Regions from separate parts of the Kitasatospora sp. NPDC005751 genome, predicted to be linked through region 2. Evidence: riboswitches for the same ligand, from Rfam matches in the RefSeq annotation. Region 2 holds a riboswitch; the other holds the start of a gene.
The links. Region 2 has a riboswitch for S-adenosylmethionine ahead of thrC (threonine synthase). Riboswitches for the same ligand answer to the same signal wherever they lie in the genome.
Positions count from the first base shown of each region.

Region 1: it holds a riboswitch for S-adenosylmethionine, as region 2 does, so the genes downstream of both, ABZ497_RS01365 (aminotransferase class V-fold PLP-dependent enzyme) here and thrC (threonine synthase) in region 2, are expected to answer to the same signal.

Region 1 is NZ_JBEXYC010000001.1:303,604-310,619, forward strand. Features, by position in the region: gene ABZ497_RS01365 (aminotransferase class V-fold PLP-dependent enzyme) at 1-1,212, opposite strand, end outside; SAM riboswitch class IV at 1,264-1,381, opposite strand; gene trpD (anthranilate phosphoribosyltransferase) at 1,528-2,604, opposite strand; gene ABZ497_RS01375 (hypothetical protein) at 2,727-3,152, opposite strand; gene ABZ497_RS01380 (heme-copper oxidase subunit III) at 3,548-4,168, shown strand; gene ABZ497_RS01385 (c-type cytochrome) at 4,356-5,165, shown strand; gene ABZ497_RS01390 (Rieske 2Fe-2S domain-containing protein) at 5,174-6,232, shown strand; gene ABZ497_RS01395 (ubiquinol-cytochrome c reductase cytochrome b subunit) at 6,229-7,016, shown strand, end outside.
Region 2 is NZ_JBEXYC010000004.1:226,979-233,994, forward strand. Features, by position in the region: gene ABZ497_RS07035 (ubiquitin-like small modifier protein 1) at 603-881, opposite strand; gene thrC (threonine synthase) at 944-2,230, opposite strand; SAM riboswitch class I at 2,248-2,380, opposite strand; gene ABZ497_RS07045 (glucosyl-3-phosphoglycerate synthase) at 2,530-3,597, shown strand; gene ABZ497_RS07050 (trehalose-6-phosphate synthase) at 3,645-5,114, shown strand; gene otsB (trehalose-phosphatase) at 5,164-6,033, opposite strand; gene ABZ497_RS07060 (DUF3263 domain-containing protein) at 6,121-6,360, opposite strand; gene ABZ497_RS07065 (cupin domain-containing protein) at 6,464-6,808, shown strand; gene ABZ497_RS07070 (extracellular solute-binding protein) at 6,840-7,016, opposite strand, start outside.

The DNA.
Region 1 (7,016 bases), on a different contig from region 2:
CAGGCTGCGCTCCCCCGGCAGCGACGCCTCCGGCGCACCGCACTCGGACGGCGCCACGTCCTCGTCGCCGAGCAGGGTGCGCACCAGCGGGTGCGCGCAGAACAGGCCGTCGCGCACCCCGATGCCGTACTCGGCGGAGAGCGCGGCCGAGAAGTGCGAGCTGTTCCAGCCCTGGACGACGAAGGAGAGCACGCCCACCCGGGCCGAGTCCGCGCCGAACAGGTTCAGCACCCGCACCTGCGGGACCTCCGCCAGCCCGGCCTTCAGCCGGGCGATCAGCTGCTGCTCGCGGGCCTCCAGCGCGTCGAAGCCGGCCTCGGTCAGGGCCCGGCAGGCCGAGGCGATGGAGTAGACGCCGATCACGTTCGGCGAGCCGGCCTCGTGCCGGGCCGGGCCGGTGTGCCACTGCACGGCCACCGAGCCGTCGGCCTCCCGGGCGACCGTGCGGGTGGCGCCGCCGCCGGCCAGGTACGGCTCGGCCGCGTCCAGCCAGTCGGCCCGGCCGGCCAGCACCCCGGCGCCGAACGGCGCGTAGATCTTGTGGCCCGAGAAGGCGATCCAGTCCACGCCCAGCTCGCGCACCGAGACCCGGTGGTGCGGGGCGAGCTGCGCGGCGTCCAGCACCACCCGGGCGCCGTGCCGGTGGGCGGTCTCGGTGAGCTCGGCGACCGGCCAGAGCTCGCCGGTGACGTTCGAGGCGCCGGTGACGCAGAGCAGCTTGGGGCCCTCGGGGGCCTCGGCCAGCGCGGCGTCCAGCGCGGCGACGGCCTCGGCGTGCGAGCGCGGGGCGCGCAGGTAGGTGACGCTCAGCCCGGCGTGGCGCCAGGGCAGCAGCGAGGCGTGGTGCTCGGTCTCGAAGGCGAACACCCGGGTGCCGGCCGGGACGGCGCCCGCCAGCAGGTTCAGCGAGTCGGTGGTGGCCCGGGTGAAGACCACCTGGTCGCCCTCGCGCAGGTCGAGGAAGTCAGCGACGGTCCGGCGGCTCTGCTCGAAGAGGTCGGTGGAGAGCTGGGAGAGGTAGCCGGCGCCCCGGTGCACGCTGCCGTAGTAGGGGGCGTAGGCGGCGACGTCGTCCCAGACCCGCTGCAGCGCCGGGGAGCTGGCGGCGTAGTCGAGCGCGGCGTAGGTGACCTTGTCACCGTTGACCAGCGGGACCTCGACGTCGTGGCCGAGGACGGGGAGCGGGGCGCAGATCTCGGTGGCGACGGACATGGGGGTGCACTCCTTCGACGGGTAAGGACCCCGGAGGTGCGTGTCAGCCGGCGTCCGCGCTTGTCACGCGGACGGTTCGCCGCGAGACCCGGTCCTCACCCAGGGCACCCCGCCACGGACGGAGGGTTGCCGGACAGCCAGCTGGGGCTTGACGCTGTCACTCATGACCTGGCGAAGACTCTAGGTCGCGTCCGCCGAGTGGTCAAACAGGGGTCCGCCATCCGGACAGCGGTCCACAGCCGGGGCCCGGCGACGCCCCCGCCGGACGCGCGAAGGGCCCGCGGGAGGCGTCCCCCCGCGGGCCCGACCGCCGCTTCACACCCGGGTGGTGGCCTCGGACCAGCGCCGCAGCAGATCCTGCGCGGCGCCCGAGTCGATGGCCGCCGCGGCCCGCTCCATTCCGGCCGCCAGCTGCTCGGCGAGCGGCGCGTCGGTGAGGTCCAGCGCCACCAGCGCCGTCGCCGTGTTCATCAGGACGGCGTCCCGCACCGCCCCGCGCTCCCCGGCCAGCAGCCGGCGCGCGACGTCCGCGTTGAAAGCCGGGTCCCCGCCGCGCAGCGCCTCGATGCCCACCAGCTGGACGCCGACGTCGCGCGGGTCGAAGGAGGTCTCGGTGACCTCGCCGTCGCGCACGATCCAGACCCGGGAGGTGGTGGTGACGGTCAGCTCGTCCAGGCCGTCGTCGCCGCGGAAGACCAGCGCGGTGGACCCCCGGCGGGCCAGCACCCCGGCGATCAGCGAGGCCAGCCGGGTGTCGAAGCAGCCGATCGCGTGCGCGGTGACCTTGGCCGGGTTGGTCAGCGGGCCGAGGGTGTTGAAGGCGGTCGGCACCCCGAGGCCGCTGCGGGCCGGGGCGGTGTGCCGCATCGCGGGGTGGAACCTGGCCGCGAAGCAGAAGGTCAGCCCGACCTCCTCGGCCACCTCGGCGACCCGCCGGGCCGAGAGGTCCAGATTGACGCCGAGCTTCTCGAGCACGTCCGAGGAGCCGCTCGCCGAGGAGGCCGCCCGGTTGCCGTGCTTGACCACCTTGGCACCGGCCGCCGCGGCGACGATCGCCGACATGGTCGAGATGTTGACGGTCTTCGCCCGGTCGCCGCCGGTGCCCACGATGTCGACCGCCGGGCCGGGGATGGAGAGCGGTTCGGCGTGCGCGTACATCGAGTCCACCAGGCCGACGATCTCGTCCACCGTCTCGCCCTTGGCCCGCAGGGCGACCATGAAGCCGGCCATCTGCACGGCGGAGGCCTCGCCGCTCATGATCCGGTCCATCGCCCAGGCGGTGTCCGCCCGGTCGAGGTCCTCGCCCCGCAGCAGCGCCGACAGGATGTCCGGCCAGGTGCGGACCACCTGCACGGGGTCCTTGCCGCCGTTCGCAGGGTTCACGTTCACCATGGCTGACTCCAGCTCTTGTCGGTTCCCCGAGGGGTTCTCCGTAAGGATGGAGCCAGCCTATCGAGCGGCGGGACGCCTCCGCCCCGCCGTCGCCTTCACTTCTCTCCCACTGAGACGCGGTCCTACCGGGCGGCCGGCGCCCGCTTCGCCAGCCGGGCTCGGAGCAGCGTGGCGGCCGCCTCGGCCAGCGCCACCGGGTCCACGGGGTGGGAGATGGCCGCGTCGGCCCGGCTCCAGGCGGCCAGCCAGGAGTCCTGCGGCCGGCCGATCACCACCAGCACCGGCGGGCAGCCGTAGATCTCGTCCTTCAACTGCCGGGCGAGCCCGAGGCCGCCGGCCGGGACCGCCTCGCCGTCCAGCACGCAGAGGTCCACGCCCCCCTTCTCCAGTGCCTTCAGCACCGCGGGGGTCGTCGCGCACTCCAGGTAGGTCAGCTCCGGCAGATCCTCCGCGGGCCGGCGGCCGAGGGCCGTCAGCACCTGCTCGCGGGTGTTGCGGTCGTGGCTGTAGACGAGAACGGTCAGCGTCTCGTCGGTGGTGTACGCCATGGGCCCTGCTCCCTCAAGTGTGATCCGGACCACGTTCGTCTCAACCCGGATGCTACTCCCGATCACCGCCCGCCGAGCCACTCCCGCGCGATCCGTCTCAAGCCGCCGCGCCCGCGACTCACCCGCCCGGAGGACAGGCCGTCACCCCCGCGGTCGCGGTCCACCCGTACGGCCGACCCGAGGGCCTTTCCCTTACTCCCGGCGGACCCCGAAGGAGTGGAGCGACACGCTGGGCATCAGGGTCGAAGATGCCTTCGAAGAACCGTCAGAAAAGGGACACACCCCTGCTCAGCCGCCATCCGGGCGTCCCGGCGGGCCCCACCGGGGCATACCGCACGCACCGGACACTCCGAGGGACACCCCCCGGCGTGAAGACGGAATAAGGGACCGACATAATGTCCGTCGTGGCGACAGCAACAGCAGTAGAAACCGGGCACGCGCACGGATCGGTCAACCGGCCGAACATGGTCAGCGTCGGAACGATCGTCTGGCTCAGTTCCGAGTTGATGTTCTTCGCGGCCCTCTTCGCGATGTACTTCACGCTCCGCTCCGTCAAGGGAGCCGAGTTCTGGAGCGAGAAGGCGCACGCCCTCAACGTGCCCTTCTCCTCGGTCAACACCACGATCCTGGTGCTCTCCTCTCTCACCTGCCAGCTCGGCGTGTTCGCTGCCGAGCGCGGGGACGTGAAGAAGCTCCGCTCGTGGTTCGTCATCACCTTCGTGATGGGCGCGATCTTCATCGGCGGCCAGATCTTCGAGTACACCGAGCTGGTCAAGAAGGACGGCCTCTCGCTGTCCTCCGACCCGTACGGCACGGTGTTCTACCTGACCACCGGCTTCCACGGTATGCACGTGACGGGTGGTCTGATCGCCTTCCTGCTGGTCCTCGGACGGACGTACGCAGCCAAGCGCTTCACGCACGAGCAGGCCACCGCCGCCATCGTGGTGTCGTACTACTGGCACTTCGTCGACGTCGTGTGGATCGGCCTGTTCGCGACCATCTACCTGATCAAGTAACCAGCTGATCAGGTCGCTGGCCACCGGCTCCGGGTCCCGCCCTCACCGGCGACGGCCCGATTTGCCGGTGCCTACGCTCCCAACCGACCGACCGCGCGCGCAGCCCTAGACAGGCAGCCTCGTGCCGGCCAGACCGGCCGCCGGGTGCACCCACCAGTCGACCAGATCCTGACACCGGGGTTATTCCGTGAAAAAGCTCTCCGCACGACGGCGCCACCCATTGGCGGCGCTGGTCGTCCTACTTCTCGCCCTGGCGGCAACCGGGGGGCTGTACGCCGCGTTCGCGCCCGCCGACAAGGCGCAGGCCGACGTCGCCGCGCAGTCGCTCGCGATCGATGAGGGCAAGAAGCTCTTCGCCGTGGGCTGCTCCTCCTGCCACGGCCTGAACGGCCAGGGCAGCAGCGACGGTCCGAGCCTGGTCGGCGTCGGCTCAGCCGCGGTCGACTTCCAGGTCGGCACCGGCCGCATGCCGGCCCAGCAGCCCGGCGCCCAGGTGCCGCGCAAGAAGAACATCTACTCGCAGGCGGAGATCGACCAGCTCGCCGCCTTCGTGGCTTCGCTCGGCCCCGGCCCGGTCATCCCGACCGAGGAGCAGTACACCTCGACCAACCCCGAGGACCTCTCCAAGGGTGGCGAGCTGTTCCGCACCAACTGCGCCCAGTGCCACAACTTCGCCGGCCAGGGCGGTGCCCTGACCCAGGGCAAGTACGCCCCGTCGCTGGAGGGAGTGGACGCCAAGCACATCTACGAGGCCATGCAGACCGGCCCGCAGAACATGCCGTCGTTCCCGGACACCACCATGCCCGAGGAGCAGAAGAAGCAGATCGTGGCCTTCGTCCGCCACACCACCAACGATGAGCCGAACCCCGGCGGTCTCACGCTCGGCAGCCTCGGTCCGGTGACCGAGGGCCTGTTCGGCTGGATCTTCGGTCTCGGCACGCTCATCGCGGTCGCGATCTGGGTCGCCGCCCACACCACCAAGGCCAAGAAGTCATGAGCCACGACATGTCAGAAGAGAAGCTCCCGGAGTCACACGGCTCCGCCGGACACCACGAGGTGGCCGCCCACGGCGATCCGTTCGCCGACCCGGGCCTGCCGGCCCACCAACCGCGTCGCACCGACATCGACGAGCGGGCCGCCCAGCGGGCCGAGCGCCAGGTCTCGCTGATGTTCGTGGTCTCGATGCTCGCCACCGTGGGCTTCATCGCCTCCTACGTGGCCATCGACCCGGACAAGATCGTCTACATCTTCCCGCTGGGCCACGTCAGCGCGCTGAACTTCGCGCTGGGCATGACCCTGGGCGTCGCGCTGTTCTGCATCGGCGCGGGTGCGGTCCACTGGGCCCGCACCCTGATGTCGGACCACGAGATCCCGGCCGAGCGTCACCCGATCGAGGCCGACGACGAGGTCCGCGCGGACGTCATCGAGCAGTTCAGGACCGGCGCCGCCGAGTCCGGCTTCGGCCGCCGCAAGATGATCCGCAACACCCTCATCGGTTCGATGGCCCTGGTGCCGCTGTCCGGCGTCGTGCTGCTGCGCGACCTGGGCCCGCTGCCCGAGGACAAGCTGGAGCACACCGGCTGGCGCGAGGCCACCGATGTGAAGCCGCTGCAGCTGATCAACATGAACACCAACCAGCCGATGAAGGCCGAGGACGTCATCGTCGGCTCGCTGACCTTCGCCATGCCGGAGGGTCTCAGCACGCACGACGAGGACTTCCAGCAGCAGATCGCCAAGGACGCCCTGATGCTGGTGCGCATCGCACCGGAGGACATCAAGGACACCGAGTCCCGGGAGAAGGGCTTCGAGGGCATCCTCGCCTACTCCAAGATCTGCACCCACGTCGGCTGCCCGATCAGCCTGTACGAGCAGCAGACCCACCACGCGCTCTGCCCCTGCCACCAGTCGACCTTCGACCTGGCGGACGGCGCGCGCGTCATCTTCGGCCCGGCCGGCCACCCGCTGCCGCAGCTGAAGATCACCACTGACGAGAAGGGCTTCCTGGTCGCCACCGGCGACTTCGACGAGCCCGTCGGCCCGAGCTACTGGGAGCGTGCTCGATGAGTAGCGCGAGCAGCACCACCTCCGGTGCCGCCAAGCCCGCCGGCAGCACGCGTGCCAAGCCCGCCAACAAGTGGGAGCAGGCTGCTGACTGGACGGACGGCCGGCTGGGGATCTACTCCCTCGCCAAGGCCAACCTGCGGAAGATCTTCCCGGACCACTGGTCCTTCATGCTGGGCGAGATCTGCCTCTACACCTTCGTCATCATCATCCTGACGGGCGTGTACCTGACGCTGTTCTTCAAGCCCAGCATGGGCGAGGTCATCTACGACGGCTCGTACATCCCGCTCAAGGGCATCCCGATGTCCGAGGCGTACGCGTCGACGGTGGACATCAGCTTCGAGGTCCGCGGCGGCCTGCTGGTCCGCCAGATCCACCACTGGGCCGCGCTGGTCTTCGTGGCCGCGATGCTCGTGCACATGATGCGCGTGTTCTTCACCGGCGCGTTCCGCAAGCCGCGCGAGATCAACTGGGTCTTCGGCTTCCTGCTGCTGGTCCTGGGCATGTTCGACGGCTTCTTCGGCTACTCGCTGCCCGACGACCTGCTCTCGGGCACCGGTATCCGCTTCATGGAAGGCGCGATCCTCGCCGTCCCGCTGGTGGGCACCTACATCCAGATGTTCCTGTTCGGCGGCGAGTTCCCCGGCCACGACATCGTGCCGCGGTTCTTCACCATCCACGTGCTGCTGATCCCCGGCATCATGCTCGGCCTGCTGGTCGCGCACCTGATCCTGGTCTTCTACCACAAGCACACCCAGTGGGCGGGCCCGGGCAAGACCGAGAAGAA
Region 2 (7,016 bases):
CCGAACTCCCCTAGTGCTGTGCTGGCCCTTCACGCGCCCGCAGGTCGCGGGCCCGGGTCTGGTTTGAGGCCGGCCCGGGGAACCCCCCCTGGGCGCAGCCGTGCACGCCACAATCGTCCGCGGAGACCACCGGAAGGCCTCCGGTGAGCGGGTGATTGCGTCGACCGCGGCTGAATGTATCCGGATCGACGCCCTCTGCAACAGGGTCAACCGCTGGGAATTCCCTAGGTCCGCCAGGGGACAGGCCAGACCAAAGCGGGAGGAAATCGGCATTTCACGCCGGACATAGCGGACGAATTACTCAAATGCCTTCGAGAATTCTGACATCGGCCTGACATGTTTCACGGCCACGGCCCCGGCGCCGGTCTCAGCGGCCGGACAGACACCGGCGGTACGGGCGCGGACGGAGTTCGAGTACCGGCGCGAGGGGGATGGGGCGGCCCTCTTCCCGGACGAGCCACACTCTACTCCCCCGGACTGCGAAATATTCCCGCCGGAATGCGGCGGGCCGCCCGCGCGTACGGAGATCGGAATTCCGTACGCACGGACGGCCCGGTCGAAAACGGGTCGGCCGATGAAAGGCCTGGTCGGAAAGGGGCGGATCAGCAGCCGCCGGCCACCGCCGGAATGATCGAAACGCTCGCGCCGTCCTTGATCTCGGTGGCCAGGCCCTCGGCGAACCGGACGTCGTCGTCGTTGACGTAGACGTTGACGAACCGGCGCAGCTTGCCGGCGTCGTCCAGGATCCGGGCGGCGATCCCGGCGTGGTTCCGCTCCAGGTCGGCGATGACGTCGCCCAGGGTGGCGCCCTCGGCGGCCACCTCGGCGGCGCCGCCGGTGTAGGTGCGCAGGATGGTCGGGATGCGGACGGTGGCGCTCATGGGGGATCTCCTCGGGCGGTGCGGCCGGGCGGCCGGTACGGGCTGCGGGGGCTGCGGGCGGGTCAGGCGGACGCGAGGCCGGCGTCGCGGAACGAGGCCAGCGTCGGGCGGATGACGGTGGTCATCCCGGAGTCGGAGACGGCGTCCAGCGTCTTCAGGCCGTCACCGGTGTTGATCGCGACGGTCTCCTTGGCCGGATCCAGCTGTCCGGTCTCGACCAGCTTCTTCAGCACGCCGACGGTCACCCCGCCCGCGGTCTCGGCGAAGATGCCCTCGGTCCGGGCCAGCAGCTTGATCGCGGCGACCACCTCGGCGTCGGTGACGTCCTCGACCGCCCCGCCGGTGCGCCGGGCGATGTCCAGCACGTAGGGGCCGTCGGCCGGGTTGCCGATCGCCAGCGACTTGGCGATGGTGTCCGGCTTGACCGGCCGGATCACGTCCTGGCCGGCCTTGAAGGCCGCCGACACCGGTGAGCAGCCCGCCGCCTGGGCGCCGAAGATCCGGTACGGCCGGTCCTCGACCAGGCCCAGCTTGATCAGCTCCTGCAGGCCCTTGTCGATCTTCGTCAGCTGCGAGCCCGAGGCGATCGGAATGACGATCTGCTCCGGCAGCCGCCAGCCGAGCTGCTCGCAGATCTCGTACGCCAGCGTCTTGGAACCCTCGCCGTAGTACGGGCGCAGGTTGACGTTGACGAAGCCCCAGCCCTCACCGGCCGGGTCGCCGATCAGCTCCGAGCAGAAGCGGTTCACGTCGTCGTAGTTGCCCTCGATGCCGACCAGCTCGCCACCGTAGACACCGGCCATGACGACCTTGCCCTGCTCCAGGTCGTGCGGGATGAACACGCAGGACTTGAACCCGGCCCGGGCCGCCGCCGCGCCCACCGCGCCGGCCAGGTTGCCGGTCGAGGAGCAGGAGAGGGTCGTGAAGTGGAACGCCCGGGCCGCCTCGATCGCGCAGGCGACCACCCGGTCCTTGAAGGAGTGCGTCGGGTTGCCGGAGTCGTCCTTGACGTGCAGCTGGGCGGTGAACCCGAGCTCGCGGCCCAGGTTGTCCGCCTTCACCAGCGGGGTCCACCCCGGGTTGAGGTTCGGCTTGTCGGCCACGTCGGCCGGGACGGGCAGCAGCGGGGCGTAGCGCCAGATCGACGCCGGACCGGCCTCGATCCGCTTGCGGAGCTCCTCCGCGCCCTCGCTCCCGAAGTCGTAGGCGATCTCCAGCGGCCCGAAGCACTCCAGGCAGGCGAAGCTGGGACCGAGCGGGAACCGGGTACCGCACTCCCGACAGGACAGTGCGACGGCGGGACCGAGATCAACGGTCGCGGGGGCGGCTGCGGCGGTGTCGATAGCCATGATGGCGGAGGCCTCTCTCCTCATCTTCCCCGTGACGCGGGCGCGCCACAGGCCGGAATTGGCACCTGTCCCGCCGGGGCCGGAGGCCTGCCGTGCGAGAAGGTTGCCGGGACGTCAACGGGCCGTTCCCTCAGTCCCTCTGGATGAGCTCTGTGAAGTTGTGGTCCTGCTCAGCGACGACCCCGGCGTGCGAAGGTCCGATCGCTGTACGAAGACTGTATCCGAAGGCGTCAACCCTGAACGGGACCGTCCGCCACGCGAGATGCCCCGTCCCACCCCGATCCGTCGAGGAGAGTTCCGTGCCCGCCGAACCGACACCCGCGCTCCTCCCGAAGGCGGCGTCCTGGCTGCGCCGCCGCTCCTGGAGCGCGGCCGACCGCCCGGTGGGCGCCCTGCTGGCGGCCAAGCAGGCGGCGGGTCGGGCCGGCACCGTCAGCGTGGTGCTGCCCGCCCTGGACGAGGAGGCCACCGTCGGCGACATCGTCCGCACCGTGCGCCGCGAGCTGATGGAACGCCTGCCCCTCGTCGACGAACTCGTCGTCGTCGACTCCGGCTCCGTCGACGGCACCGCCGCCGCGGCCGCCGAGGCCGGCGCCCGGGTCGTCCACCGCGACGACATCCTGCCCCGGCTGCCCGCCTCCCCCGGCAAGGGCGAGGTGCTCTGGCGCTCGCTGCTGGTCACCAGCGGCGAGATCGTCTGCTTCGTCGACGCCGACCTGCGCTCCTTCGACCCCGCCTTCGTCTCCGGCATCATCGGCCCGCTGCTCACCGAGCCGGACATCCAGCTGGTCAAGGCCATGTACGACCGGCCGCTCGAAGTGACGAACGGCTCCGGCTCCGGCGACGCCGCCGTGGTCCCCTCCGGCGGCGGACGGGTCACCGAGCTGGTCGCCCGCCCCCTGCTCAACCTGCACTGGCCGGAACTCGCCGGTTTCGTCCAGCCGCTCGGCGGCGAGTACGCGGCCCGCCGCTCGCTGCTCGAACGGCTGCCGTTCCCCACCGGCTACGGCGTCGAGCTCGGCCTCCTGGTGGACGCCCTGGAGCTCGCCGGCCTGGACGCCCTCGCCCAGGTGGACGTCGGCGTACGCCACCACCGCCACCAGGACAGCCAGGCACTCGGCCGGATGGCCGCCACCATCTACCGCACCGCCCTGGAACGCCTGGACCGGACCCACCGGTTGAAGGCCTCCGCCGACCTGGTCCACCCGCTGCTCACCCAGTTCACCCGGGACCCGCGCACCGCGGCCGGGCCCCCGGCCGGCGGCGCCGCCATCTTCACCCCGCACACCCATGCGATCACGGCGGAGGAACGGCCCCCGATGCACACCGTCCCGGAGTACGCCGCCCACCACGGCCACCAGGCCTGACGCCGGACGGGGGTTTGCCGACCCGGGCCCACGGCAACGTACCAACCATGGGCGATCTCACGACCGAACGTTCGAGTGCGACCGGTTCCGCCACCGTACTGGTGGCCTCCAACCGGGGACCGGTGTCATTCAGTACCGCGGCCGACGGCACCCTGACCCTGCGCCGGGGCGGCGGCGGGCTGGTGTCCGGACTCTCCGCGATCGACGACCCGCATGCCGTCTGGGTCTGCGCGGCGCTCGGCGACGCCGACCGCCGGGCCGCCCGGGAGGCCCCCGACGGCCGCCTCGACCGGGCCGGCCACGACGTCGGCGGACAGGCCGTCCGGATGCTGGACATAGACCCGGAGACCTTCGCGGCCGCCTACAACGGCGTCGCCAACTCCACCCTCTGGTTCGTCCACCACCTGCTCTACGCCACCCCGACGGCCCCCTCCTTCGGCGCGGAGTTCCGCTCCGAATGGCAGTCCTACCGCGCCTACAACGCCGCCTTCGCCGAGGCCCTCGCCGCCGAGGCCGCGCCCGGGGCCGCGGTACTGATCCAGGACTACCACCTCTCGCTGGCCCCGGCCCTGCTCCGGACCGCCCGCCCCGACCTGCGCATCGGCCACTTCTCGCACACCCCGTGGGCCCCGCCCGAGTACTTCCGGCTGCTGCCGGACGACGTCGCCGAGAGCGTCCTCACCGGCATCCTCGGCGCCGACCGGGCCGCCTTCCTCACCCGCCGCTGGGCCCTCGCCTTCGCCGACTGCTGCGCGGACGTCCTCGGCGCGGACATCGACCGCGAGGCCCTCACCGTGACGCACGCGGGCCGCACCACCCGGCTCGGCGTGCACGCCCTCGGGGCCGACGCCGACTTCCTGCGCGAGCGGTCCCACCGCCCGGACGTCGACGAGCGGCTCGCCACCCTGCGCGAGGCGGTCGGCGGGCGGCGCACCGTCGTCCGGGTCGACCGCACCGAGCTGAGCAAGAACATCGTCCGCGGCTTCCAGGCCTACCGGCACCTGCTCCGCACCCGCCCCGAGTGGCTGGACAGCGTGGTGCACATCGCCTTCGCCTACCCCTCGCGCACCGACCTCGCCGAGTACCGCGCCTACACCGCCGAGGTCGAGCGGATCGCCGCCGAGATCAACGCGGAGTTCGGCACCGCCGACTGGCAGCCGCTGATCCTGCATGTCAACGACGACTTCCCGCGCTCCCTCGCGGCCTACCGGCTGGCCGACGTCGCCCTGGTGAACCCGATCCGCGACGGCATGAACCTGGTCGCCAAGGAGGTCCCGGTGGTCTCCGACCGCGGCTGCGCCCTGGTGCTCTCCCGCGAGGCCGGCGCCCACGCGGAGCTGGCCGACGACGCCCTGTGCGTCAACCCGTACGACGTCATCGCCACGGCGGAGGCCCTGCACACGGCGCTCACCATGCCCGAGGACGAGCGCGCCGACCGCACCAAGCGCCTCGCCGCCGCCTCGACGGCGCTGCCGCCGCAGCAGTGGTTCCTCGACCAGCTGACGGCGCTGGACTGACCGCCGCCGCGCCGGCCGGCGGCTCGACCGCCGGCCGGCACGGCCGGCCCTAGGAGCCCTGGGCCCGGTCCCCGAGCGCCGCTCCCAGCGCCGTCAGCAGCCCCACCACGCCGGCCGGGCCGGCGACCACCAGGTCCGCCCGGTCGGCGAGCTCCCGCACCGGCGCGTCGCCGTCGACCGTGCCGCTGCACACCAGCAGGCCGGCCAGCCCCTCGCCGCGCAGCTTCTCCACGGCCGCGAAGGCCGCCACGTCCCCCAGGTCGTCCCCCGCGTAGAGCACCGCCCGGGCGCCCCGCTCGCGCAGGAACCCGGTCAGCGCGGCGCCCTTGTCCACCCCCGGCGGCCGCAGCTCCAGCACCAGCCGGCCCGGCTCCACCACCAGCCCGTGCTCGGCGGCCAGCGCCTCCACCGGGGCGCGCAGCAGCTCGAACGCCTCCTCCGGCGCCTCCGTCCGCCGGGTGTGGACGGCCAGCGAGCGCCCCTTGTCCTCCACCCACGTCCCGGCCGGCGCTCCGACCCGCGCCAGTACGCCGTCCAGCGCGGCCCGCGCCCGTGCCACTCCCGGGTGCGCCGGCGGCGCAGTCAGCTCGCCGCCCTCCCAGCGCTCGGCCCCGTAGTGCCCGAGCACCACCACGCCGTCGACGTCGCCGAACCCGCCGTACTCCACCGCCAGGGCGGCCGGCCGGCCGGTCACCACCACGATCGCGCCGACCCGGGGCGCCAGCTCCGCCAGCGCGCCCGCCGCTCCCGGATGCGCCCGCGCCCGGCTCGGATCCGCCACGATCGGCGCCAGCGTGCCGTCGAAGTCGAGCGCCACCACCGCCTCCCGGGGCGCCCGGAGGATCGCCTCCAGCCCCGCCCGTCCGGCCTCGTTCCCCGGCTCCGCCATCTCCTCAAGACCCATGTCCTCAAGACCCATGTCCGGAACCTACCCAGCCTTCCGGGCCCGACCCGCCTCCGGACCCGGGAACGCCCCGGTGGCCCGAGCGGCCCGCGACCACCCGGGCTACCGGGCCGCGCGCCGTGCCTCCCGCACCCGCCGCAGCCGGTTCACCAGCACCGGCGCGTGCGCCAGCGCCGCCGGCCGGTCCAGCAGGGCGTTCAGCAGCTGGTAGTAGCGCGTGCTGGAGAGCCCCAGCTCCTCGCGGATCGCCCGCTCCTTGGCCCCGGCCGTCCGCCACTGCCGCCCTTCGAGCTCCAGCACCGCCGTGTCCCGCTCGTCGAGCCCGTCCGTCCCCGCACCCATCCGCGACCCACCTCCGTCCAGCACTACGGAGTGTCATTCTCCCCCGGCGAGGCGACACACCTTGCGCCCCCGCCGGCGTCCCCGCCCGGGCTAGCGTCACCCCATGACGCCCAGCTTCGCCGTGCACATCCCGACCGCCGAGCTCGAACCCGACCCGCTCGACCCGGCCCAGATCGTCTCCGGCACCCCCGAGGTCTCCGGCCGCGTGCTCTCCGAGTCCCCCGACGGCCGCCAGCTGCGCGGCATCTGGCAGATCACCCCCGGCGTGGTCACCGACGTCGAGGCCGACGAGATGTTCGTGGTGCTCAGCGGCCGGGCCACCGTCGAGATCGACGGCGGCCCGACCCTGGAGGTCGGTCCGGGCGACTGCGCCGTCCTGCGGGCCGGCGACCGCACCACGTGGACGGTCCACGAGACCCTCCGCAAGGCCTACGCCATCACCCTCTGACGTCCGCACCCGCCGCCCGGCCCGGGATCCGTCACTTGCGGACCCGGGCCGCCTCCTTCACCGCGGACTCCTGGAGCCCCTCCAGCACCTGCTTGGCGTCGCCCGTCACGGCGCCGCCGATCCCCGCCTTGATCCGGTTGCTGACGTCCGCCCAGGCCGGGTCCCCGAAGGGGTAGAAGCTCGCGTTGGTCAGGCCGGCCGCGAACTG